One region of the Paenibacillus phoenicis genome, then DNA from elsewhere that is predicted to be linked to it. Evidence: riboswitches for the same ligand, from Rfam matches in the RefSeq annotation. Region 1 holds a riboswitch; each other region holds the start of a gene.
What was found. Region 1 has a riboswitch for cyclic di-AMP ahead of U9M73_RS19625 (APC family permease). Riboswitches for the same ligand answer to the same signal wherever they lie in the genome.

Region 1 (6,070 bases):
GCGGTCCAATCGTTGCCGTACTTGGCGCCGTTGACAATGTCCTCATGTTCTTCGTGGCCGTCATCGCGGGTTCCATCGTTACGGCCTTAATGATCAAATTGCTGAAGAAAGAACAGGTCGAGCCTCAGCTCGCCGAAGCGAGCGCTGCGGACGAGGCGGCTCCAGCCATGGAAACGCCACGTGCGGAGAACGTCCGCCCGGTAAGCGTGCCGGCTGCCGAAGCTCAAAGCACAGTTCGCAAGCTGACGGATATCATCAGTTTGGATCTGATTGAGCCTTCCCTGTCCGCGTCAACACGGGACGGGATCATCGACGAAATGATTGCAAAGCTGAACGCTGAAGGTGTGCTGACCTCCTCTGCTGAGTTCAAGCAGGCGATTCTGAAGCGCGAGCAAGAAAGCTCTACCGGCATCGGCATGAACGTCGCCGTACCGCACGGGAAGTCGGTGGCGGTGCTGAAGCCAAGAGTCGTATTCGGGATCAAGCCGGAAGGCGTGGATTGGAGCAGCGCGGACGGAACGCCCGCTAAGTTGATCTTTATGATCGCTGTCCCTGCCGAAAACAAAGGCAATGAGCATTTAAAAATTCTGCAAATGCTGTCCCGCAAGCTGATGGATGACGCATTCCGCGAACAGCTGCTGCAGGTGAAAACCAAACAGGAAGCTTATCAGCTGCTGGATCAAATTCAATAATTAAACTAAGGTCCCCCGAGCCGTTGCGACGGCTTCGGGGGAATTTGCTTATTTTTGCAAATGATAAGGTACAGTCGCAATGACGATATCTTTCTTGTTAAACAAATAAGCTCTAAGCAACAAGCTCGACTGATTATGCAAAATATTCTGCCACCAGTGCCGAGGAATAAACTGAGGAATCAGGACGGTAATGTGATCGGTCTCCGCCGTTTTCCATTCCACGGTATCAATGAACTTCATCAGCGGCCGGATAATGCTGCGGAAGCTGGAGCGCAGCGTAATGAGCCGAACCCCCGGATTCCATTCCTCCCACTTCTTCTCCATCCGTTCGATGTCCTCATCATCAAATCCGACATACACCGCAACAACGTTATCCGTCAGCGATTTGGCGTAGCTTAACGAGTTCATCACGACACGGGTAACGCCCGCCACCGGCACGACGATCGTGCTGCCCTTTATGCAAGGTTTGTCTTTATCGATGTCAATCCGAAGCTGGTCGGCGATATTGATATAATGTCGATGGATCTGGTAGAAAATAAACATCACGAGCGGCAAGAAGATGAATACGAACCAGACATGTGAAAACTTCGTGATAATGAAGATGAGCGTAATGCCCAGCGTCGTCAGCATGCCAATCGTGTTAATCGTAAACCGGAACACCCAACCTTGCGGCTTGCGCTTGATCCAGCGCACCATCATCCCCAGCTGGGACAAGGTGAACGGAATAAATACCCCAACCGCATAGAGCGGAATCAGGCTTTCCGTGTCGCCGTGGAATCCAAGAACCAGCAGCGCCGAGGCTACGCCCAGGAAGATAATTCCGTTTGAAAAGCCAAGCCGGTCACCGCGCACCATAAACGCATGCGGCATGTATTTATCTTTGGCGAGCATAAACGCCAGCAGCGGGAAGGCCGAATAAGCCGTATTGGCTGCCAGAAACAGGATTAACGCTGTAATGCCCTGGATCAAGTAGTACAAGATCCCGCGCCCAAAGGTCGATTCAGCGATTTGAGATATTACGGTGGCCTTCGGATCCGGAGCAATTCCGTACCAATAGGCCAGCGCACTAATACCGATAAACATGGTGCAGAGAATGACACCCATCATCACCAGCGTGGTTGCGGCATTCCGCTCCGCCGGCGGCTTGAAGTTCGGAATGGCGTTGGACACCGCCTCAACCCCGGTTAAGGCCGAGCACCCCGAACTGAACGCCTTGAGCAGCAGGAACAAGCTGACGTTGGATACGGCCGTCCCGAACTCCGGTGCGCTGGCATGAATCCCGCCAGTCCAATACTTGTAGAGTCCCGACACAATCAGGACGAAGATGGAGGCCACAAATAGATATACCGGAACCGCCAGCATTGAAGCCGATTCCGTGACCCCACGCAGGTTCATGATGGTCAGTATAGTAATCATCAGGAGGGCGATCAGCACCCGCTGATCATGCAGCATAGGGAATGCGGATGTTATGGCATCTGTACCGGCTGACGAACTTACAGCTACCGTCAGTATATAATCAACAAGCAGCGAGCCGCCGGCCAGCAGTCCGGTTGACCGCCCCAGGTTATCCATCGCCACGATATAGGCCCCGCCCCCGGTCGGATAGGAGAAAATCGTCTGGCGGTACGACAGAATCAGAATCAACAGAAGCCCAAGTACCGCAAACGAGATCGGGATCGAATACCAGAGCGCGGAAAATCCCGCCGCCATCAGGACGATCAAAATCTGCTCCGTACCGTATGCCACGGAGGACAACGCGTCCGACGACAATACGGCCAATGCCTTAAGTTTGCTTAGCTTTTCTCCTTCAATTTCGGTACTTTTCATCGGTCTGCCGATCAGTACCCGCTTCAGTTTGCTTACCATGATGAAATCCTCTTTTCATTCTCAAAATAGCCTTCAATCCTGATCCGCTCGTAGTCCTTTAGGCTTCCCATTCCTGCAGCGAACAACACAAAAAGGCCGCAGGAAAGTTGGACCTTCCCGCAGCCGCTTTAAAAAGTTCAAGCAGATCACTGCGACAATTCCCTCTTTCGGACGCTTACGGAGTTAGCTGACGGATTCGGGCACGAAAGCAGCCCTACGCAGTTTGGCCAAGTTGGCCAAATCAAGCGATTCACCCCGGAAACCCGCCCTTTTGGACGCGTTTCATTGGTTCCCCCGTTTCTTTCTGAAATAAAGAAAGAACTCAGCGATCAGGTATTTTCGCCATATCAAATTGCTACGGATGAATCATACTCCCCGCCTCAAGAAGTGTAAAGATGAGGAAAAGGCGAATGGGTCGGAAAATGGGATCGACCTTGTTCGAGGAAGCGCATACATCATCCTCTTGCATTCATTTTTGAGGGCAGGCTTGAATTATCGAAGCATACATGCAAAAAACACCGTAAGGAGCGACATCCAGTCGCTTCCTACGGTGTTCTGATCTCAAACCGATACAGGTTTAAAACGAGAGTCCTCTCAACTTCTTATCCAGCAGCTCGAACGCCAGCTGCAGCCGATCTTCCGGCACCTCGCTATAGCGATCTCCGATACTGATTTCAAAGGTACTTCCCCCATCTGCCTTCTCCTTGACGAAAGAGGTTAAGCCAACCCCGGTTTCCCGATATACCTCAATCAGCACGGGCTCCAATCGATCCTTGGGAACGTCCGAATGAACATGGAACATGTTCGACACCGGGATCGCCGGGACGGTCTTCATCCGATGACATTGATTAAACAGACTGGAGAGCTCCTGCGCTTGCCGATAATACATCCCCATCTTTCCTATGCGCTGCTCATAGTAGTAATCCGCACTCAGAAAATAAGGATACAAGCTGATGAGATCCCCGCCATGGCGTCTTTTCCACACCTTAGATTCCTTCGTCAGCTCCGGATCCCCTGCCAATATGGCTCCGGCGATTCCGCCGATGCCTTTGTAGAACGAGATATAGACGCTGTCGAACAGGGCGCAAACCTCTGCGGCGGTTTTTTCGTAGTAAGGCAACACTTCGAACAGTCGGGCTCCGTCCAGATGTAGCTTAATGCCCCGCTCCTGGCAGTAGGCGGAAATGGCTTCAAGCTCCGCGAACGGCGGCAGCTGACCGCCGATTTCGCGCTGCGGCAGCTCCAGCAGCAGGCACGAGACATCCTCCGGCAGTTGCCGAACGTCCTCCATCTCAATCAGCCGATCCTTATCCGCCAGGAGAATCGGCTCCAGCCCGTGCAGTTCCTTTAATCCGTCTTCCTCATGAATTTCCAAATGGCATAAAGGATGATAGGCCACACGTTTCGATCCCTTACGGTCGCACCAAATCCGTAAAGCAATTTGCTGCGCCATCGTGCCGCTCGGAAAAAATACAGCCGACTCCTTGCCGAGCACCGCAGCCATTTTCCTTTCGAAGGCTTCCAGCGCTTGTCCTGTACCGTACATGTCGCTGTCTACCCCGCCGCTGATCTCGGCAAAAGCCTGCTTCAGCACCTCTACATTCCGTTTTCCGTGGCCCACCACTTGATAAACCGTCCGGTCAAAGGCCGCCTTCAGTGTCCGCCTATCCAGTACCCCATCATTTCCATACATGCTCCTCGCCGCTCCTCTCCCATGCTGTCTGTCTAGTTTGTATGATCATGCTTATTATAGCGCCATTTGAAGCAGGAATCGATTATCAGTAACGAGTGGATTTGTTACTACTTACTCCACTTTGAAGTTTTCCACTTAGTGAATCATTTCGAGCGAAAACAATGCGCTCTCCTTGATCTCCAGAGCGAACTCGATAGACCAAGAAGAATCCTCTGTGGAAGCCTAATTTTGTCTAGCTACTGAAGAGAACCTAACAGTGAGCAAGGCACGGTTTTTATCTATCTTCATTAGCACTCCAATAGAAGTCGAATCCTCCATTTACAGTATCACTCTCCCTAACTAGAATCGATGACTAACTGAATACTTTTTTACCATTTTTATAAAAGAAAGAACGCCTGTAAATACAAGCGTTCTTCAAAATGATATGAATACAACCCAGTTTTACTACACAATTTTCTGATTAACTATTTCAATTTCAACTAATGTAATTCATTTACAATGAAGCCGGGATACTTTGATCCGAAAAGTTCCCCTCCTCATCAACCGCTCTAACAGTCCATACAGTATAGTCTTTTTAAATCAACCGTTCTAACATAGATTTTCTTGAAGCTACTACCGCTAACCGTAACTGACACTGTATAGTCCAGCCAGGTTTCCGAACCTTCAATCCGATACTGTGATTTCCATGTACCACTTTGATCATCAACCCCATCAAAAATAGTTACTACAAAACTAGAATTGCTCCAAAGTTCCGGACTTATTGCGAATTCAGGAGCTGAAGGCGGAAGCAAATCTATATTAACCTTGTATTTCTGCGTTTTTTCAATATTACCGTCAATATCTCTAGAACGATAATAAATGATTGTCTTATCTTGATCATTTATCGGAAAGGGTTGAACATAGCGATTCCATGTCTGTCCTCCATCAAGACTGTACTCCGAATAGTCAATCGCGGAGTGCTCGTCAACTGCATTCAAACCGATAGTCACCGGGCTAATGTAATAAGAGTTCTCGCCCTTTGTACCTATCACTTCAACGCTCGTCTCAGGTGGAAAATAATCCTGCTTAATCGTAAAATTAACTTCTTTAGGATCTTCGATGTTACCCATATTATCGATCGATTGATAAAGAACGTGATAAACCCTTTTCTCCGAGGAAATAACTGGGGTTGTATAAGTTAACCAACTCTGGCCATTATTCCCATAATATATGCCACTTACATGTCGATTCCCAATTAGTGAATGGGTCGTAATTGGAGAATCTGATGCTGTTGCTGTTGCTATCGTCCATCCCCCCCGTACATGGGGAGAAGATGGACAAAAATAGTGCAAAACATATAGAAATGCTCAAATATCGTTTCATAGAAATCCTCCACATAAAATTATTTAATCTCGGACTTCTCTACTTCATGCCATAAATAACTAAGCAATATAGGAGGAGTATAGATAGGCATGATCCATTGGTAAGTCAAATCTAAAGTCAACTCACCAAGCCAAAATCGCCCTTTCTCATCTAGCTGCATTTTCCATTTTCCACTAGCAACAGCCTGTCCTTTATCAACTCGCTCTCTGGCTTCTTCGTATGAGAATTCCACTCCTTTTTTGCGTTCAATTTCTTCTAGAGCCAACTCATAATTCCGCTTCTGTTCCTGCTCCTTCTCCTCGGTGAATTCCGAATCGAATACGACAGAAAAGTCCAGGCCTTTGAACTTATGACTTTCTATTAAGTCTTTGAAGGCTTCGGTGACATATACTAGCGTAGAAGCTCGCTCAACAAATTTAAAAATATACGTCTCTGCAGGTATTTTTGTAAAATCAAA
Region 2 (6,070 bases), 380 kb from region 1:
AAATCCATCACCTCTATCCCATCGTATGGGCGACAAGAGGGAATGGTTACTCGCGGAGTTCCTTCACCCCGGCATTCAGCAGCGTATCACTCAGCTTGGCGAACTCGTCCAGGCTTAATGTCTCCGCCCGCCGGGAAGGCTGGATCCCGGCTTCCTCCAGCAGTTGCTCCAGTCTCTCCCGCCCTTCCTTCGGGAAGAAGCGGCTTTTCAGATTGTTGGAAATCGTCTTTCGTCTCTGGGCAAAAGAGGCCTGCACCACCTCGAAGAAAAACGCCTCATCCTGAACCGCCACAGCTGGCTTCTCCCGCACGGTTAAGCGAATCACTGCGGACTCTACATTCGGCTGTGGAATAAACACGCTGTGCGGCACCGTGCAGATCATCTCCGGGGTGCTGTAGTACTGCACGGCGATGCTAAGGCTGCCGTAGTCCTTGCCGCCGGGAGTGGCAGCCATGCGCTCGGCCACTTCCTTCTGGATCATGACGACGATATGTTTCAGCGGCAGTTTCTCTTCCAGAAGCTTCATCATGATGGGAGTCGTCACGTAATACGGCAGATTGGCGACGACACTGACGCCGCTCACCCCGCTGAATTCCGCAGCAAATAAAGCCTTTAGGTCCAGCTTCAACACATCGCCATGGATCACATGGACGTGCGGGTAGGGCTCCAGCACCTCCTGCAGAATCGGAAGCAGCCGCTGGTCAATCTCCACCGCTGCCACCTTGCCTGCCTCCTGCGCCAGCTTCTCCGTTAAGGCGCCGATGCCCGGCCCGATTTCCAGTGCGCCCTGGGTCTTGTCCAATTCGGCGGCGGCAACAATTTTACCGAGGATGTTCTGGTCGATCAGAAAGTTTTGCCCCAGACTTTTTTTGAACGAAAAACCGTGCCGCTGAATGATCTCCTTCGTCCGGCGCGGTGTGGATACGTCTTCCCTTATGCTCATGGTTCTTAAACTCCTTTGCTTTCCAACTCGGCTAACGCAGCTGCAAACTCCTCGCGGCTGATGCGGAACACGGTTAACCGTTTGTAGAGCTGCTTTCCGTTACAATATCCGATACCCAACAGCTCGCCCAGCGCTTTTCGCCGCGCCGCAGCTTGCGGGTGTACGATTAACCCTGCGTTAATCAAGTCTTCCCAGGTGATTGCGGCCTCTACTCCCGGCGCTTCGCTGCGCACCCGGGACAACGCGGTGCGGATCGCCTCCGGCGAGGCTTTCTCCACCCCAATGTCGCCTTTCTTCGTAGCTTCGACCTCAGGCAGGAAAGCGTGCTTGCAGCCCGGCACCCGCGCTGCCACGATTTTACGAATCCGCTCCCCGGCATGGTCGGGGTCCGTAAAAATAATCACGCCCCGGCGTTCCTGAGCCAAAGCGATTTTCTTTAGCACGGCTTCGCCTATCGCCGAACCCCCGGTCTCAATCGTATCCGCCTCTACGGCTCGTTTAATGGCCACGGTGTCGTCTCGGCCCTCCACCACGATGACCTCTTTGATCATGGATCTGTCTTCCTTCCTGTTCTTGCTTGTCTCCACCAGAATAACAAAAAGAAGAGGATCATATCATCCTCTTCTAATCCACTGTCTTATTCATCATCCTAATACTATCTCATTCCCTCCGCATTGTAAAACGAAAGAGAACGAGATCTTAGTTCAATTCCGGCTTCGTCGGACCGATTACGTATACGGTGCGGCCCTTCTTGCGGCCGAATTTCTTAGCATCCTTCAGACTATCAAAATAGACGTCCATCTTATTTCCATCGATGGCTCCACCCGTATCCTCTGCCTTACGGAAGCCGACTCCTTCGATGTATACCCACCAACCAAGCGGAACGACGTCTTTATCAACGGCAATCGTTCTGCCTTCCGTCACGCGGGTACCCGAAGCCGTACGGGTGCCTATCCCGTCTTCTTCCGCCGAATACGCGGTTAACGTAACATTTTTCAGGATCTTTTTATATTTGAATGAGACGCCACCTTTGGTCGTCATCCCGCTGATGTTCACCGTATTTCCCTTACGGCTTATGCTGGCCGACAGGACCTCGGTAGGTTTCTTCGTGCCGACTGCGATCACCTTCGGCTGAGGGTCCTTGGAGACCTCTTTGCCGAGCCAACGCTTCGCCACGAATTTTCCGTCTTCGTAAGTTTTCTCAATGTTGTGAATGACCAGACCTTCGGTACCTTCTTGAATGACCTTCGTGGTACCTTTTAGCAGCTTGTCGTCCGACGTTTTGACCACGCTAAAGGGCACAGTCTCCTTGCTCTGCACCGTTTGCTTGCTGACCCGAACGACCTTGACATTCAGGTTCTCGGTAACTTTACTGTCCAATGCCGGGGTCACCTTGTCGTCTTCATCCAAAGTGATGCCGAGCTCGGACAATACGCCCTCTACTTTGCTTTGCGTCGTGAAGTGGACTTTCGTGGTGCCGTCCGCGGTCACATTGACCGGCTTGGCGCGTACTATGACAATGCGGTCACCGTTCTTCAGCGAGCTTTCCAGCGGGAGGGATACCGAATCCTTCGCACTGAGCTTAATCGATTGTTCCTCCAGCAGATGAGCTACACTGGATTGGGTTGTCTCCACTGACTGGACATTCCCGTCCACGATCAGGGATACTTCCTTCTGTGCCTGGCTATACAGCCAGATTAGGATGATGATGATTCCCGCGATGGCCAGAACGCCGACGAGCGCTATCTGACGTAAATTCTCATGCTTCCATCGCATTGCGTAAGACATGCTGGATGAGCGTGATTCATGGGTCTCCTCTTTGCGGAAAATGCCCATTTCTTCCGTCCTCCTTCATAGTCCCGCCGTCTAGGTCGATGCATGATAACGATTGACGCGACTACAGTTACTTTTTACAAAACGCCTAAGGTAGTCAAAAAGTCATCTTTTGATCACGAAGCAGGTCAAGAAGTGAATTCAGCATCGAATCTTGAATTCAGCCGGGCCTTCCGTTGCTCACGTACCCCCATGTACGCTGCGCTACTCAGTCCCTAGCTTCATCCAACCTTCTCGGTGCTGAAAACCTGACTTTTTGAACACTGATCTTAAATTTAATCCTAAGCGTTTTGCATCCTGATCCAGTCTCTCCTGCTTGTCGTCACCTCCTGTTTTCCAACAGTATGACGACCCTATTACTTTTATTCAAAACAAAAGAAGCCGGGAGAAAGAGTTAGAGGAACTCCTTCGTGGCTTCTTGAATGTCTTGGGTGTAATAGCTGCACGAGTGACCTCTCTTATTCGCTTACGAGGTTAGCTGTCGGGTTCGGGCGAAAGAGAGCCGCCCTTTCTCAGTACATTCGCTCATGGCGCAATGACCTTGAATTCACCCCAAAGACCCTGGAAAGAAATCAACTACGAACGCGTTAGGCTGCCGCCAACCGCAATCCGTATTGGTTCCCCCGTTCTCCGTCAAAGGAGATTCAGCGAGACTGGTTCATGGAACCAAGCATCGTATGTCTCAGTTCAAACGAACCGAATCGATACTGAAAAGATTCTATCCTGTTTCGATGCAGGTTGTAAAGGACGAATCAACCACGTTTTTTTAAAAAAATGGTTAAAAAAATGTAATGACCTTGTTTTTGAGGGTTAAAAAGCATTAATCTTTCCGGAATCCTCTTTATTTCATCCGTTTTGCTCTCAAATTCTCGGGATTCCAAATCGTTCCAATGCATTTCGAGTGGTAATTTCCGCGATTTCCTCAAAAGTGACCCCCTTGAGCTCGGCCGCCATTTCCGCGACCAAGCGGACGTGAGCGGACTCATTCCGTTTACCACGATAAGGATGTGGTGTTAAATATGGGGAATCCGTTTCAATCAGCAATCGGTCCATCGGCGTCTTGGCCAACACTTCTTTTGGCTGTTTTGCATTTTTAAACGTAATCGGCCCGCCAAACGACAAATGAAATCCCAAATCTAGACACATTTTGGCAATTTCCCAACTGCCGGAGAAAGAGTGCATCACGCCTCCAACTTCATTGGCTTTCTCTTCCCGAAGGATGCGTACCACGTCTTCGTGAGCGTCCCGATTATGAATGGAAATCGGCATGCCCAAGCTGCGAGCCAGTCCAATTTGCTCACGAAAAACCTTATGTTGAACGTCCTTAGGTGACGTATCCCAATAATAATCCAGTCCAATTTCCCCGATGGCAACGACCTTCTCATGCTTGCACAATTCTGCAATCCAGTCCAAATCGCCCTCTTGCATCGTAATCGCGTCTTGCGGATGCCAGCCGACAGCGGCATAAATGAAGTCATACGTCTCTGCCAACTTCATGGTCGAAGGGATCGTCTCGCGGTTAAATCCGATGTTAATCATCCGCGTAACCCCTTGTTCCACGGCGCGCGCGATCACTTCCTCGCGGTCCTCGTCAAATTGGGGAGCATCCAAATGCGTATGCGTATCAAATAACATAAACCTTGTCATCCTCCTAATTCCGTTGCTCGAAAATGCGGGCTACCGGGCGGGGCAGCCGATCCATCACAGCACACAATTTATTATCCGGATAGTACAAATGCGTCTTCCCTCGGTGCAAGCCGCTGATCGACCGCACGATATCCGATACTTCTGAAATTTCCCGGAGCCGTTCCTGCCGGTCCAACAGCAAAATTTGCTTCTGTCGAACCCCATCGTCCGGACGGAACACATCATACGGCAGATCGGTCGGAAAATCAATTTCCATGTCGTATTCAGGTTGTAGGCCCACTTGTCTAAAAGCGTTCCGAATCTCCTCCAGCATTTCCAGCTCCGGCGTGTCCAATTCTACATATTTATACAATTTGCGATTTAAAAACCGGGAACATAAATCGCTTAATCGCTCATCCTTTTCCCGCGTCCACTGCATGAAAGCCGTTTGCATCAACGCTTCGTCCAGCTGCAAATAATCGGCAACGCCGATATCCCCTTGAAATAAAAATGGCAGCGGATGCGGCAAGAAGTTAAAGGAATGCCCGCTCCGGTATAATTCCTTCGCCCGTCGCAAAATTTGCCGGAGAATGATCTCCGAGCTCCGCGTCACCGGGTGGAAATAGACCTGCCAATACATCTGATACCGCGACATCAAATAGTCTTCCACCGCATGCATCCCCGATTCTTTGACAACAACCCGCCCTTGAAAAGGTCGAAGCATCCGCAGAATTCGGTCCATGTCAATCGTCCCGTAGTTTACGCCGGTAAAATAAGCATCTCGCAGCAAATAATCCATCCGATCCGCATCCAGCGGGCTAGAGACCAAGTTCACCACAATCGGATTTTCGTAATCCTTCCGGATCACCGCAGCCACCTTGTCCGGAAAATCCGGAGAAATCTCGCGCAGGACGTTCCCCACCTCGGTTTCCCCCAAGAGGATTTTGCAGGTCCAATCCTCATGATGCATTTGAAAAGCTTCTTCTATAGAATGGGAAAACGGACCATGCCCCAGGTCATGCAGCAGCGCCGCACACAAAGCTACCAATTTCTCACTGCGGGGCCAATCGGTGTAGCCGCTTCGTTCAAACTGCGAAATAATCCGCCGCGTAATCTCGTAAACGCCAAGCGAATGGGAAAAACGGCTATGCTCGGCGCCATGAAAGGTCAAATACGATGTTCCAAGCTGACGAATCCGGCGAAGCCGCTGGAATTCCGGCGTATTAATGAGCGACCAGATCACTTCGTCCTGTACATGAATATAATTATGTACGGGGTCTTTGAACACTTTTTCTTCGCTAAGCCGACGATGCATGAACCAACACTCCTTTTTCATAAAATTTGGCGGGTCACCGCGTGGAGACGACAAGATATGTCGAATTGTGTCGTAAAATGACCGGATGACGATTTCCAAAATGTCGAATTATAGATCATTGTGAACTTGCTAGATTCCGTAAAGGTTCTCGGAGTTGTGTATCCGAATTTTTTAGAAATAATGTTGAACTATACCATAAATAGGTTGACTAATCTGGCAATGGTTGGTATTATAAAAATCAGAAAAGATAGAATGATGTCGAATAATGACAATTCCAAATTATAGCGAGAGGGGCAATCATCCTATGATGAAATCCACAGGTATTGTAAGAAAAGTAGACGAATTAGGCCGTG
Region 3 (6,070 bases), 2.8 Mb from region 1:
CGATGGGATGACGCCTTATTTGATCATCGCCATTATGTACTTTATTCTGACATTCACGCTGTCTCGGATTTTGGGCGTGTTCGAAAGGAAGTTGAAGACCAGTGATCACCGTTAAAGGTTTGCATAAAAAATTCGGCCAACTCCATATTTTGCGCGGGATCGATCTGGAAATCTCCAAAGGCGAAGTTGTCGTCGTCATCGGTCCTAGCGGGTCGGGGAAAAGTACGTTTCTCCGCTGCCTGAACCTGTTAGAGGTTCCGACCGAAGGGGAGATCACCTTTGAAGGCGCTTCGATCACCGCCAAGGGACATGACATCAATAAAACCCGCGAGAAAATGGGGATGGTGTTCCAGCACTTTAATCTATTCCCGCACAAGACCGTGATCGACAACATTACGCTCGCGCCGATTCGCGTGAAGAAGCTCGATAAAGGCAAAGCGGAAGCGATCGCCATGGACCTGCTTCGCACGGTTGGACTGGAGGATAAGCGGGACGCCTATCCGGCGCAGCTCTCCGGCGGACAGAAGCAGCGGATTGCGATTGCCCGCGCATTGGCTATGGAGCCGCATGTGATGCTGTTTGATGAACCGACGTCGGCCCTGGACCCGGAAATGGTCGGAGAGGTGCTTGACGTTATGAAGAACCTGGCTGAACGGGGAATGACGATGGTTATCGTTACGCATGAGATGGGATTTGCCCGTGAGGTTGGCGACCGCATCCTGTTTATGGATCAAGGTGTCATTCTGGAGCAAGGTACGCCGCAAGAGGTGTTTGGGGCGCCGAAGCATCAGCGTACGCAGGATTTTTTAAGCAAAGTATTATAAATCTTAAGGACCGTCCGAGCTTCCATTCGGGCGGTTTTTTGTCCTCCGATGGATCGAACGTACGATCTAAATTTACACTCTTTTTACCTTTGAACACAAAAATGTAACCAGTCCAATCAAGCAATTCCGCCGTTTGGTGGGATTTACCTGACCTATTGGTTACAAAATTGTGATATATTAAGTAGGCCGAAACCTGAACTTGAGGTGCGGGGGACGAAAGATGAAAACAGGGGCTGCCTAGCTGACTGTTTTCTTGGGGTGAAGCGTATCGAAGCGATGCGCCGGGAATGATCCTTTTTCCCGAATCCGACAACTAACTCCGCAGGCGCAGTAAAAAGGAGGGCAATTCATTTGAATACTCGTATTTGGTCTAAAATTGCAGCAACGGCGCTGATCGCCGCAAGCCTTACGATTCCGATGCAGACGACTTCCGTCCATGCAGACGCGGTACATAAAGCCGTGGAAGGAGATACTTTTTATCTTCTTGCCAAAAAATATGGCGTAGATATGAATAAGCTCATGGCTGCCAACCCATCCATCAATCCGAAAAATATTTACGCTGGTTTAAAAATCACCATTCCGGGAGTTCAAACCCAAACGACGGGAGTTGCTTCCGCTGCTCCGGCGAAGAAGGAGAGCGCAGCTACGACAACTGCTTCCGCTTCCAAGCTCAAGGTCATGTCTACCGGGAACGTGGTTGAAGCATGGGGGAAAACCTTTACTTACTCGAAAACGATCAATGTGAAAGCATCGGCGTATTCGGCATCAGCTAGTGAGAATGGAAAATGGGGCGCGGTTGACTACTTCGGCAACCCGCTGAAGCTTGGTACCATCGCTGTTGATCCGAATGTCATTCCGATGGGCACAAAGGTGCTGGTGACCGGCCACAACCATGACGGTCTGCCGGATCAGGCTTTTGTAGCTACGGCCACCGATCAGGGGGGCGCAATCAAGGGTAACCGGATTGATATCTTTATTCCCGGCAGCGCAGCAAATGCGAAATCGTTTGGTTTCCAAGATGTGACGCTTTACGTATTAAATTAAACACCTTGTTTAAAAAAGTCGGTCAGAATGTATCCTGGCCGACTTTTTGTGCTTGCTGGCGAAGTGCCTGATTTTCAGATGATTCCCAATACATCAGCGGTATTTGGTCGTATGCAGCAGCTCGGAAAGATCAACGAATTGATACCCCTGTGCCTGCAAGGCGTCGATGATCTTCGGCAAAGCCTGGATGGTGCCGGTTAAGTCGGAGCCAACGCCGCCGCCTGAGTGCTGAAGGATGATCGAGCCGGGCCCCGCCGTGCGCATCACGTTGGAGATCACTTTGTTCTTGTCGATCCCTTTCCAATCCTGTGAATCCACATTCCAATTGACGAGGGTGTAGCCGTTCTTTTTCGCCCATTGAACCTGTTCTTCCTTGATTTCTCCATAAGGCGGCCGAATCAGCTGGGGACGGTATCCAACGACGTTCTGGATAATTTTCTCCGTGCGTAAAATCTCGCTCTGGAACTGCTTAATGGAGCGGTTGCGGAAGTTCGGATGATTAAAGGAGTGATTGCCGATGAGATGGCCTTCGTGATGCATCCGCCGTAACAGGCCGGGAAACTTCTTAGCCCGTGCACCAACAACAAAGAAGGTGGCTTTGACCCCTTTCCGGTGAAGCACGTCCAAAATTTGCGGCGTAAACCGCGGATCCGGACCATCATCGAAGGTCAGTGCAATCTGCTTCACCTCCGGCCCCCGGAAGATGAAGGTTTCTGAATATTTGCGCCGCAGCTCACCAAGATCTGCCGGCTTGGCACCTGCGGGCACGAGTGCCGCCTTCTTGTCCGCCTGGTCCCCCTGAGATTCTGGCCCTCTGTTTTCGAGATCCAGTGCGGCGGCTTTGACGGGATAAAATTCCGTCCCGCCCACCATGATCAGAGAAGCGGTCATGCAGCAGACCAGAGCATTCTTAAGCTGAATAAGCAATTTGAAGTCCCCCTTCAACCCAAAACTGTACATGTTCTCTAGTATCCCCTAACTTTTTCAGATCATGATGGATTGTGAAAAATTGCGCTGATTTCCTCTCATGATTCGCTGTGAGAGATGTCACAGACGATCCCGCTAAAAAATTGCATCCTTTGATGAAGTGTAATCAAATGGGGTGGGGTGAACATATGGCAATCGTAGTGGCTAACGAGGAAATATCACCAGGGGTGTTCAAACTGTCCGTACAAGGGCGATTTACGGGAAAAATGGGGCAATTCTACATGTTGCGTGCAGGAGAACGCTATCCGTTACTGTCCCGACCGATCAGTATCTTTGATCTCGAAGAGGATCGGCTGGATTTCTTGATCCGGGTTGCGGGGGTAGGTACGACCCGGTTATCTGAACTGAAGCAAGGCGACCGATTGACCTTGGACGGGCCGTTTGGTAACGGGTTTCCGCCGCTGGAGGGAAGAACCGCCTTTGTAGGCGGTGGCATCGGCATCGCTCCGTTTTATTATGCGCTTAGGGAAGCACCGCAGGCAGACGTATATCTCGGTTACAGCCGCGAGCCTTATTTGGTAGAGGAGTTCCGTGCGATGTCCCGCGGCAACGTGACGGTGGATGTAGGCGGCTCGATTCTAGAGAAAGTGGATTTTCGGGCGTACGATACGGTAATTGCTTGCGGGCCTCATCCGATGTTGCATGCCGTCCAGCGCAAACAGGCGGAAAGCGGCGGCCAGGCCAAGGTATACGTCTCCCTGGAGAATCGGATGGCATGCGGAATCGGTGCTTGCCTTGTCTGCAGCGTGAAATGCAGAGACGTCCGGAAGAAGGCTTGCGCTGACGGGCCGGTATTTTTGGCGGAAGAGGTGATGTTTGTATGACGGATTTATCGTGTCGCCTCGCTGGAGTCTTTTTTAAAAATCCGATCGTGATGGCCTCTGGAACGTTTGGCTTTGGTCAGGAATATGGTGCGATTTATGATATCAATCAACTAGGCGGGTTGTCCGGAAAAGGGTTGACGCTGCATCCAAAGGCAGGGAACGAAGGCGTTCGCGTAGCTGAGACAGCGTCGGGGATGTTAAACAGCGTTGGATTGGAGAATCCGGGCATCTACGCCTTCCTGCGTGAGGAATGTCCGAGATGGGAGCAGCTGGATCTGGTACGGATCGTGAATTTGGGCGGGAATACGATTGAAGAGTACGTGGAAGGTGCGAGGCTGATCGATGAGGATGCGGCTTGGCGAAGACGGGAAGGCAGAACCGCTGTTGACATGATCGAGCTGAATATTTCCTGCCCGAACGTCAAAGCCGGGGGCATGGCGTACGGGATCAAAACGGAGATCGCCCGGCAGGTCGTTCGCGAGGTTCGGGCTGCGACGACGCTGCCGCTGATCGTCAAGCTGTCGCCCAACGCCGAGGATATCGTGGGCATGGCGGTGATGTGCCAGGAGGAACAAGCGGATGGCGTTTCGCTGATCAATACGTTTTCGGCGATGAAAATCGACATTACCAAGCGTAGGAGCGTGTTCGACAATCTGTATGCCGGTCTGTCCGGTCCGGCAATTAAGCCAATCGCTTTGCGGATGGTGCATCAAGTCTGTCAAGCCGTAACCCTGCCGGTAATGGGGATGGGCGGCATCAGCTGCGCAGAGGACGTCGTTGAGTTTATTATGGCCGGCGCTGCCGTCGTTCAGGTGGGGACGCATAACTTCGTTCATCTTCGAGCGGGAGAGCAACTGGTCGCTGACCTTACGGCCTGGATGGAGGCTGAAGGGGTTCAAACCTTGGACGAAATTCGCGGAATCCTATAAAATAAAGGGCATACTGTTGTGGAAGGAGCTGCGGAAATTGTCATTTGAGGATATTAAGCTGGAAGCGATCCCGGTTGGCCGCGATTTACTGCTGCTGATAACCGGTGGCGTATCACATATCGGAGCGGCGTCCACCGCTTATCAAGCAGGGGGAGACATTGAAGTATTGACCTCCGCCGTACCGGGACATAAAGAACACACCTTAACCGAGGAATATGCCCGTCGCGCATCGGAGGCACTCGGCCGAACCGTCACTGTGGTCATGGGGATTCATTACGACAATTTAAGCAAAGAAGAAATTATGGAGATTGCAAAGAAAACCTCCGAGATGCTGGATCAATATTTACAGGAGCAGCAAGGGAATGGAGTTGACCGGCAATGAAGTCAGCGGACCAGGCGAAGTTTCGTCGCAAAGCGTTGCCGGTACCTGAAGCCCAGGCAATCGTTCTGCCCTACGCTAAGGAGACAGAATCGGAGACCGTTCCGCTGCCGGAAGCGCTAGGTCGAATCTTGGCGGAGCGGGTAACTGCACCGCATGCATACCCGCATTTTCGCCGTTCAGGGATGGATGGGTTCGCCATTCTGAGCCGAGATACGGTGGGCTGTCATTCCGAACATCCGGTCTTCTTGGAAGTCGTAGACGAGATTCCTGCCGGCTCCGTTCCAACCGTGAAATTGAAGCCAGGGCAAGCAGCCCGGATCATGACCGGGGCGAAAGTTCCCGATGAAGCGGACGCTGTGGTGATGTTTGAGATGACCGAGTCCATTATCCGGGAGGGTAAGCCTTATATCCAATTGATTCGTGAAATTGAGTCGGGGAAGAACATCACGCCAGTTGGCCTCGAATTGTCGGAGGGAGACGTGATCCTCGAGCCTGGCCGCAGGCTGTCAGCCGGTGAACTCTCCGTGCTGGCGACGTTTGGCATTCACCGCGTTCCGGTGAAGAAACGGCCGCGAGTTGCCGTCTTCTCCACAGGCTCAGAGCTGCTGCGGATCGATGAACCGCTCCAGGACGGACGTATCCGTAACAGCAATACCTATATGCTGTACAGTCAAATCTTCGAAGCGGGCGGCGAACCGATCCTGTTGGAGGCGATCGAGGACGACTTGACCCAAGCCAAAGCGCAGGTGGAAGCAGCCATCGCCAATTACGATCTGGTTGTAACCACAGGTGGAGTGTCTGTGGGCAACTACGATATCATGGCCGACCTGTTGTCGAGCGACAGCGTTGAGATGTTGTTTAACAAAGTCACGATGCGGCCAGGCAGCGTCACGTCTGCGGCAGTGAAGGACGGCAAGCTGTTGTTCGCGTTGTCCGGCAATCCCGGGGCTTGCTTTGTTGGCTTCGAGCTGTTTGTCCGCCCGGCAATCGGCCGGATGATGGGGGTTCCGAAGCCGTTCTTGCCTGAGTTAACAGCCGAACTGGCCCGTCCTTACAGAAAAATCAACAATTTTACCCGGT
Region 4 (6,070 bases), 3.8 Mb from region 1:
CGGGTAAGCATGGAGCTCTGCAGCCGATCTTGGCGGCCTTCCAGTTTCTGTCACGCTTTCCGGTACGGGCTGAACTGGATTTTACAACGGACTTGCTGCGGCGCAGTATCCCCTATTATCCGCTTGTCGGAGCAGCAATCGGCGCTGTCGTCTGGGCAGGCGGCTTGCTTGCCGACTGGCTGCTTCCTTCGTACCCGGCAGCCATCCTTTCCTTATTGATTTGGGTTGGATTAACTGGAGGTTTGCATTTGGACGGTTGGATGGACACGGCCGACGGACTGCTGAGCTACCGGTCACGCGACAAGATGCTTGAGATCATGAAAGACAGCCGGGTAGGCGCCATGGGCGTGCTGGCCTGCGTCCTATTGCTGATGCTCAAAGCCTCGCTGCTGACCTCGCTCTTCCAAGGGGGCCTGCTGACGTCAGGACTGGCGATATGGCTGGCACCTCTGTGGAGCCGGTGGTTTATGACCCGGGCGATGCACCGCTGGCCCAAGGCCCGGCAAGGTGAGGGATTGGCTGCGCAATTCCACGGCTTCAGCGAACGGGATGCCTGGGGGAGTACCATCATGGCGGTGACGATATCCGTTGTAGTGTTGCTGCTCACTTTGCTCGTGTCGCTGGGAGGAATGGACGAATCGGCTTTGCTGCGATCGCTGCTGTTTATCGGCTTGTCTCCCTTTATCGCCTGGGCGGCGGGAACTTGGGCCGCTCGACGAATCAATGCCAAGCTCGGCGGTTTGACCGGCGATACCTACGGGGCGCTGGGCGAAGGGTTGGAAGCTGTCCTGTTGCTGCTTGCAGTGCTGATTTTTGCCCATTGATAACTCGCGGAGCGGAGGTGCTCTTGGGGGAGGGGACCTTCTACGGCGAGCCTTTTGCATCATTATCCCCTTGAATCAGAACCAAGGAGAAAAGAAGAAGGTTAGAGCTGGACAGATTAATCGAGAATCCTAAGAGAAACAGGTCGACTGTTAAGTAGCGGAGAATCAAAATCGTGCATTATCACCGTATGCTGAATGAAAGGGATAATGGTGGAAAGGTCGAGCGTCATCACCACCACCTGATCGAGAGGGATAATGGTGGAAAGGTCGAGCGTCATCACCACCACCTGATCGAAGGGGATAATGGTGTAAAAGGCCCTGGCAAGATACTACACTGCTGCACGGTTTGGAAAGGAGGGGAACGCGATGGGCGAAAATCATAAGAAGCTTCTGGATCAGGATCAGGAAAAAAGCGCATCAGCATCAGGTGCTGTACTCATGGTTCAAGGGACGGCGTCTGACGTGGGCAAGAGCGTGATCGTGACGGCGCTGTGCCGTATTTTTGCGCAGGATGGGCTTAGACCAGCTCCGTTTAAGTCGCAAAATATGGCTTTGAACTCGTATGTTACAGCGGACGGCCAAGAGATTGGACGGGCCCAAGGCATTCAGGCGGAGGCTTGCGGCATTGCCGCCACCACCGACATGAATCCGGTACTGATCAAGCCAACTGGGGACATGCATTCGCAGATCGTTGTTCATGGGCGTCCTTACCGCCACTTAAGCGCATCTGATTATCGTGAGGAATTTTTGCCTAAAGCCAAGCCGCTGGTGATGGAAGCGCTCAGCCGGCTCCGCGACAAGCATGGCATTGTGGTGATCGAGGGGGCTGGGAGCCCGGCGGAAATCAACCTGAAGCAACGGGATATCGTCAACATGAACTTGGCTGAATGGGCGGATGCTCCCGTGATCTTGGTGGGGGATATTGACCGCGGCGGCGTTTTTGCTTTTCTCGTTGGTACCCTGGAGCTGCTTGAGCCACACGAACGCGCCCGCGTAAAAGGGTTCATTATCAACAAGTTCCGCGGCGATTTGTCTCTATTGCAGCCCGGGCTGGATTGGCTGGAGCAGCGGACCGGAATTCCCGTACTAGGAGTGCTCCCCTTTCTGCCTGATCTGGATATCGAAGCAGAGGATTCCGTTGTCCTGGATACCTATCCTGCCCATCCAGAGCAAGCGCCAAGTAAGGAACTGGACATCGCAGTCATCCGTTACCCGCATATTTCCAACTTCACCGATTTTGATCCGTTGGCCGCCGAACCGGACGTGTCGCTACGTTATGTAAGCAAGCTGTCGGAGCTTGGGCATCCCGATGCGGTGATTTTACCGGGGACCAAGGATACGATCAGCGATCTGGAATTTTTGCGTAGGCAAGGGCTGGCGGAGGCTATTTGCAGCCTGATTGAAGAGGAGACGCGCACCCAGCTGGTCGGAATCTGCGGCGGATATCAAATGCTGGGAGAACAACTGCATGACCCCGAAGGCGTGGAGTCCAATGAACCGAGGTCTGCGTTAGGATTGGGCCTGCTCCCCTTGGCAACAACCTTCCTCTCAGGCAAAAAAACGGTACGGGTGCACGGCTATACGTGCGAGGACCAGCCGATATCGCTGCACTCTAAGAACCGCCGGCTGCCGATCTCAGGCTATGAGATTCATGCCGGCTCGACCCAGCAGCTGCGGGACACTCGTCCCTTATTTATGCTTCGGGTCAATGAGGAGCCAGTACAAGGGTCAGGGACAGCCCCGGAGTTAGAACAGGCTGAGACGCAAACACATCCGGAAGGCGCAGCCCGCGCCGATGGCAGGGTGTTTGGGACGTATCTGCACGGAGTGTTCCATAATGATGCCTGGCGACGTGCTTGGCTGGACGGACTGCGTACGAGCAAAGGGCTCGAACCTTTGGGCGTCACCTTTGTTTCTTCCTCGCGGAAGGAGGAAGCCTTCGATCGGTTAGCGGAGCAGGTTCGCAGGCATTTGCGCATGGATCTCATTTACGACATCGCCGGGATCCAAGGTAAGCTTTGACAAATCGGGTGATGTTAGGGTAGGATAAAAATACGCTTAATTTTCGATGGGTAAAGTCGAAAAGCGGGGGAACCAATCTTTTGGGGCGAATCGTTGTAGGATTAACGTAGGGAACCATCTTTCCCGAGCCCGTCAGCTAACCTCGTTTGCAGTGGATGGGTCATTTTAATATTATTTCAGTCATCAATTAATGACCCTGTTCTTTGAAGCGGGGTCTTTTTGCGTTCTGCAAGACCTTTGACCCGAGCATTCGGCGGAGTACTCGCATTCACTGCAAGTTTCGAGCTTCTTCTTTACGCATCGCACTATTAAAGGAGGAGAGGATTTATGGCTAGTCCGAAGTACATCACCGATATTGCCAAGGTGAGCCAGTTGTCCGAGCAGGAGCGGCAGGAGTTGAAACCGATTACGGACAAATTCGTTTTTCGGGTGAATGACTACTATTTGAATTTGATCGACTGGAATGATCCAGAGGACCCGATCCGCAAGTTGGTGATCCCCAATACGGGAGAGCTGAAGGAATACGGGCGTTGGGACGCTTCCGACGAAGCGGCGAACTATGTGGTGCCTGGCTGCCAGCATAAATACCGCACGACCGCGCTGCTGATCGTGTCCGAGGTTTGCGGCTCCTATTGCCGGTATTGCTTCCGTAAACGGTTGTTTCGCAACGATGTGAAGGAAGCGATGGCGGATGTCACGCCTGGCATCGAGTATATCGCCCAGCATCCGGAGATCAACAACGTCCTGTTAACCGGCGGTGACAGCTTGATTTTGGCTACAAAGAAACTGCGTTCGATTCTCGAACGGCTAAGAGCCATTGAGCATGTAAAAATCATCCGACTCGGCTCCAAAATTCCTGTTTTTAATCCTATGCGTATTTATGAAGATCCGGAATTGCTGGATCTGATTAGGGAGTTCTCCACTGTAGACCAACGGATTTATGTCATGGCGCATATCAATCATCCGCGCGAAATTACCCCTGAAGCCAAAAGAGGGTTCCAGGCGTTACACGACGCTGGGGCTATCGTGGTTAATCAAACGCCGATTCTCAAAGGCATCAATGATGATGCGGCCGTGCTTGGCGAATTGCTGGACCGCTTATCGTGGGCCGGCGTCACTCCGTACTATTTCTTTATCAATCGTCCCGTTGCCGGAAATGCTGATTTCGTGATCCCGCTGAAACGAGCATATCAACTGGTGGAGGAAGCGAAAGCCCGTACATCGGGGCTTGGCAAACGCGTGCGGCTTTCAATGAGCCATTCTTCGGGAAAAATCGAAATCCTGGCCATTGAAAACGGGCAGGCTTATCTCAAATATCATCAGTCCCGGGACGGTGAATACGGCAAATTTATGATTTTGCCTTGCCCGGATGATGCTACCTGGTTCGACGATCTGCCAGGCAGTGAAGCGTACTGGAAGAAGCCGGAATCGAAGCTGGATACGCAGTCGGATCAGCCAACGGAAGACGCTGCAAGCGCAGTGTCCATTACGGGATAAAACAAAACGTACCCTTCCGCTTCCCCGATCAGGGGAGCGTGAAGGGTACGTTTTGTTTTTAGAGTCAGATCCGGAATTTTGCGATCGACTCCTGCAGCGCCAACGCCTGCTCATGCAGCGAACGAACCGTACGCGCGTGATTTTCCATTTCGCTCAGTTGTTGCTGCGAATAGCTGCTGATTTGCTCCATGTTAGCGAGCGACTTGGCGGTAATATTGGCGGATTCCTCCACCGATGCGGTCACTTCCTCGGTACCGGCGGATACCTCTTGGGTGGATGCTGAGACCGATTGAATCGTCAAGTTCACGTTCTGAATCAGCTTAGTTAATTGTTCAAACGCCTGACCAGCTTGCTTCACCCGTTCTGTTCCGGAGACGATTTCCTCGCTGGCCCGTTGCATAGCGTTGACGGAGTTTTCCGATTCTTCTCGAATACTGAGCAGGTTCTCACCGATTTCCTCCATCGCCTGGCGGGACTGCTCAGCCAGCTTACGGACTTCTTCGGCGACGACAGCAAACCCTTTGCCGTGCTCGCCGGCCCGTGCCGCTTCGATCCCCGCATTCAGTGCCAGAATATTAATTTGCTTCGTAATTTCCGTAATGGTTACGACAACGTTTGAAATTGACTCCGAGCGATCATTCAGCGTGCGGATATGCCCCAGCGTCCGATTAGCCGCATCTTCTACATGCTGCATCTGCGTAACCGCCGTTTGTGCCAAAGTATTCCCGGCACCGGCTTCATCCGCAGCTTGTCCAATCTGTTCGGTGACTTCGGCAGACGAAGCGGCAATGTGCTGTACACCTTGCGAAATTTCTTCCATCGCACGGGCGTTTTCGGCCGCTGCGGACGCAATCGTCATGCTGCCGGCTTCGATTTCCTTCGTCGCTACATTGGAACGGGCGATCAGATCCTCAAACGTCGTAACCGAACGGGACAAGTTCTCTGAGCCGTCGACGACCGCCCGGGACGTTTGCATCACGGCAGCGAACATGTCTTTGAGCTGATGAGTCATCGTTTGGAAGCTCCCGGCTAATTGGGCGATTTCGTCATTTCCTTTCACTTCGATGGTATGGCGGAAGTCCCCGCCAGCCATTTGTTCCGTGACCGTCACGAGCTTTCGGATCGGCTTCGTGATTCGCGTACTAACAAAGTAAGCTGCCGCCATGCCCGCCACAATGACAAGCAAGGTGATGCCGATACAGATGTATAAAATTTGGTCTTTCTTCTTATCGATGAAGGTAGCGTCAAGGCCCACGGCGAGCATCGCTTTGCTGCCGGGAATCGCGATGAAAGCTGTTTTGTGCGAGCCGAATTTGTCGGTATACAACTCACTGATTTGTACCCCGCCATTGGCCGCAGCGGTCATGGCCGGCTGAAGCTCCAGCTTGTCGCCGGGGGTCATCTCCGAGTTCTCATTCGTCGCCAGAACTGTAGCGCCGTCATCTTGAATATGTAGTAAATAAGCAGTGCTCAAGTTGTAGTCCTTAGTGCTCTTCGTCAAATACGATTCCACCGCAAAACGGGAGTTATCTTTACCGCTGAGCAATTGCAGGGATTGGGTCGTATCTAACCGTTTGAAGATGTCTTGAGTACTAGTTTGCAGCACTTTATCGAACTGTGGCAGCACATTTTGCTCAATGATCCCCATAGAGATGTTATAAAAGCTGACGCTAAATAAAAGTGAAGATACGACAATAATCACCGCATAGGTACTCATCAATCTGCGG

Region 2: it holds a riboswitch for cyclic di-AMP, as region 1 does, so the genes downstream of both, U9M73_RS17975 (resuscitation-promoting factor) here and U9M73_RS19625 (APC family permease) in region 1, are expected to answer to the same signal.
Region 3: it holds a riboswitch for cyclic di-AMP, as region 1 does, so the genes downstream of both, U9M73_RS06350 (3D domain-containing protein) here and U9M73_RS19625 (APC family permease) in region 1, are expected to answer to the same signal.
Region 4: it holds a riboswitch for cyclic di-AMP, as region 1 does, so the genes downstream of both, U9M73_RS01585 (KamA family radical SAM protein) here and U9M73_RS19625 (APC family permease) in region 1, are expected to answer to the same signal.

The regions. Positions count from the first base shown of each region.
Region 1 is NZ_JAYERP010000001.1:4,153,795-4,159,864, reverse strand. Features, by position in the region: gene U9M73_RS19630 (fructose-specific PTS transporter subunit EIIC) at 1-692, shown strand, start outside; gene U9M73_RS19625 (APC family permease) at 741-2,558, opposite strand; cyclic di-AMP (ydaO/yuaA leader) riboswitch at 2,716-2,896, opposite strand; gene U9M73_RS19620 (threonine aldolase family protein) at 3,136-4,251, opposite strand; gene U9M73_RS19615 (OmpL47-type beta-barrel domain-containing protein) at 4,800-5,360, opposite strand; gene U9M73_RS19610 (imm11 family protein) at 5,633-6,070, opposite strand, start outside.
Region 2 is NZ_JAYERP010000001.1:3,778,053-3,784,122, reverse strand. Features, by position in the region: gene yabG (sporulation peptidase YabG) at 1-8, opposite strand, end outside; gene rsmA (16S rRNA (adenine(1518)-N(6)/adenine(1519)-N(6))-dimethyltransferase RsmA) at 47-943, opposite strand; gene rnmV (ribonuclease M5) at 949-1,494, opposite strand; gene U9M73_RS17975 (resuscitation-promoting factor) at 1,643-2,779, opposite strand; cyclic di-AMP (ydaO/yuaA leader) riboswitch at 3,225-3,436, opposite strand; gene U9M73_RS17970 (TatD family hydrolase) at 3,638-4,411, opposite strand; gene U9M73_RS17965 (HD domain-containing protein) at 4,428-5,717, opposite strand; gene U9M73_RS17960 (AbrB/MazE/SpoVT family DNA-binding domain-containing protein) at 6,022-6,070, shown strand, end outside.
Region 3 is NZ_JAYERP010000001.1:1,346,342-1,352,411, reverse strand. Features, by position in the region: gene U9M73_RS06360 (amino acid ABC transporter permease) at 1-115, shown strand, start outside; gene U9M73_RS06355 (amino acid ABC transporter ATP-binding protein) at 102-824, shown strand; cyclic di-AMP (ydaO/yuaA leader) riboswitch at 999-1,167, shown strand; gene U9M73_RS06350 (3D domain-containing protein) at 1,176-1,868, shown strand; gene U9M73_RS06345 (polysaccharide deacetylase family protein) at 1,962-2,795, opposite strand; gene U9M73_RS06340 (dihydroorotate dehydrogenase electron transfer subunit) at 2,984-3,679, shown strand; gene U9M73_RS06335 (dihydroorotate dehydrogenase) at 3,676-4,608, shown strand; gene lpdD (prenylated flavin chaperone LpdD) at 4,646-4,990, shown strand; gene U9M73_RS06325 (molybdopterin molybdotransferase MoeA) at 4,987-6,070, shown strand, end outside.
Region 4 is NZ_JAYERP010000001.1:358,776-364,845, forward strand. Features, by position in the region: gene cobS (adenosylcobinamide-GDP ribazoletransferase) at 1-824, shown strand, start outside; gene U9M73_RS01575 (hypothetical protein) at 998-1,207, shown strand; gene U9M73_RS01580 (cobyric acid synthase) at 1,263-2,846, shown strand; cyclic di-AMP (ydaO/yuaA leader) riboswitch at 2,870-3,012, shown strand; gene U9M73_RS01585 (KamA family radical SAM protein) at 3,174-4,343, shown strand; gene U9M73_RS01590 (methyl-accepting chemotaxis protein) at 4,408-6,070, opposite strand, start outside.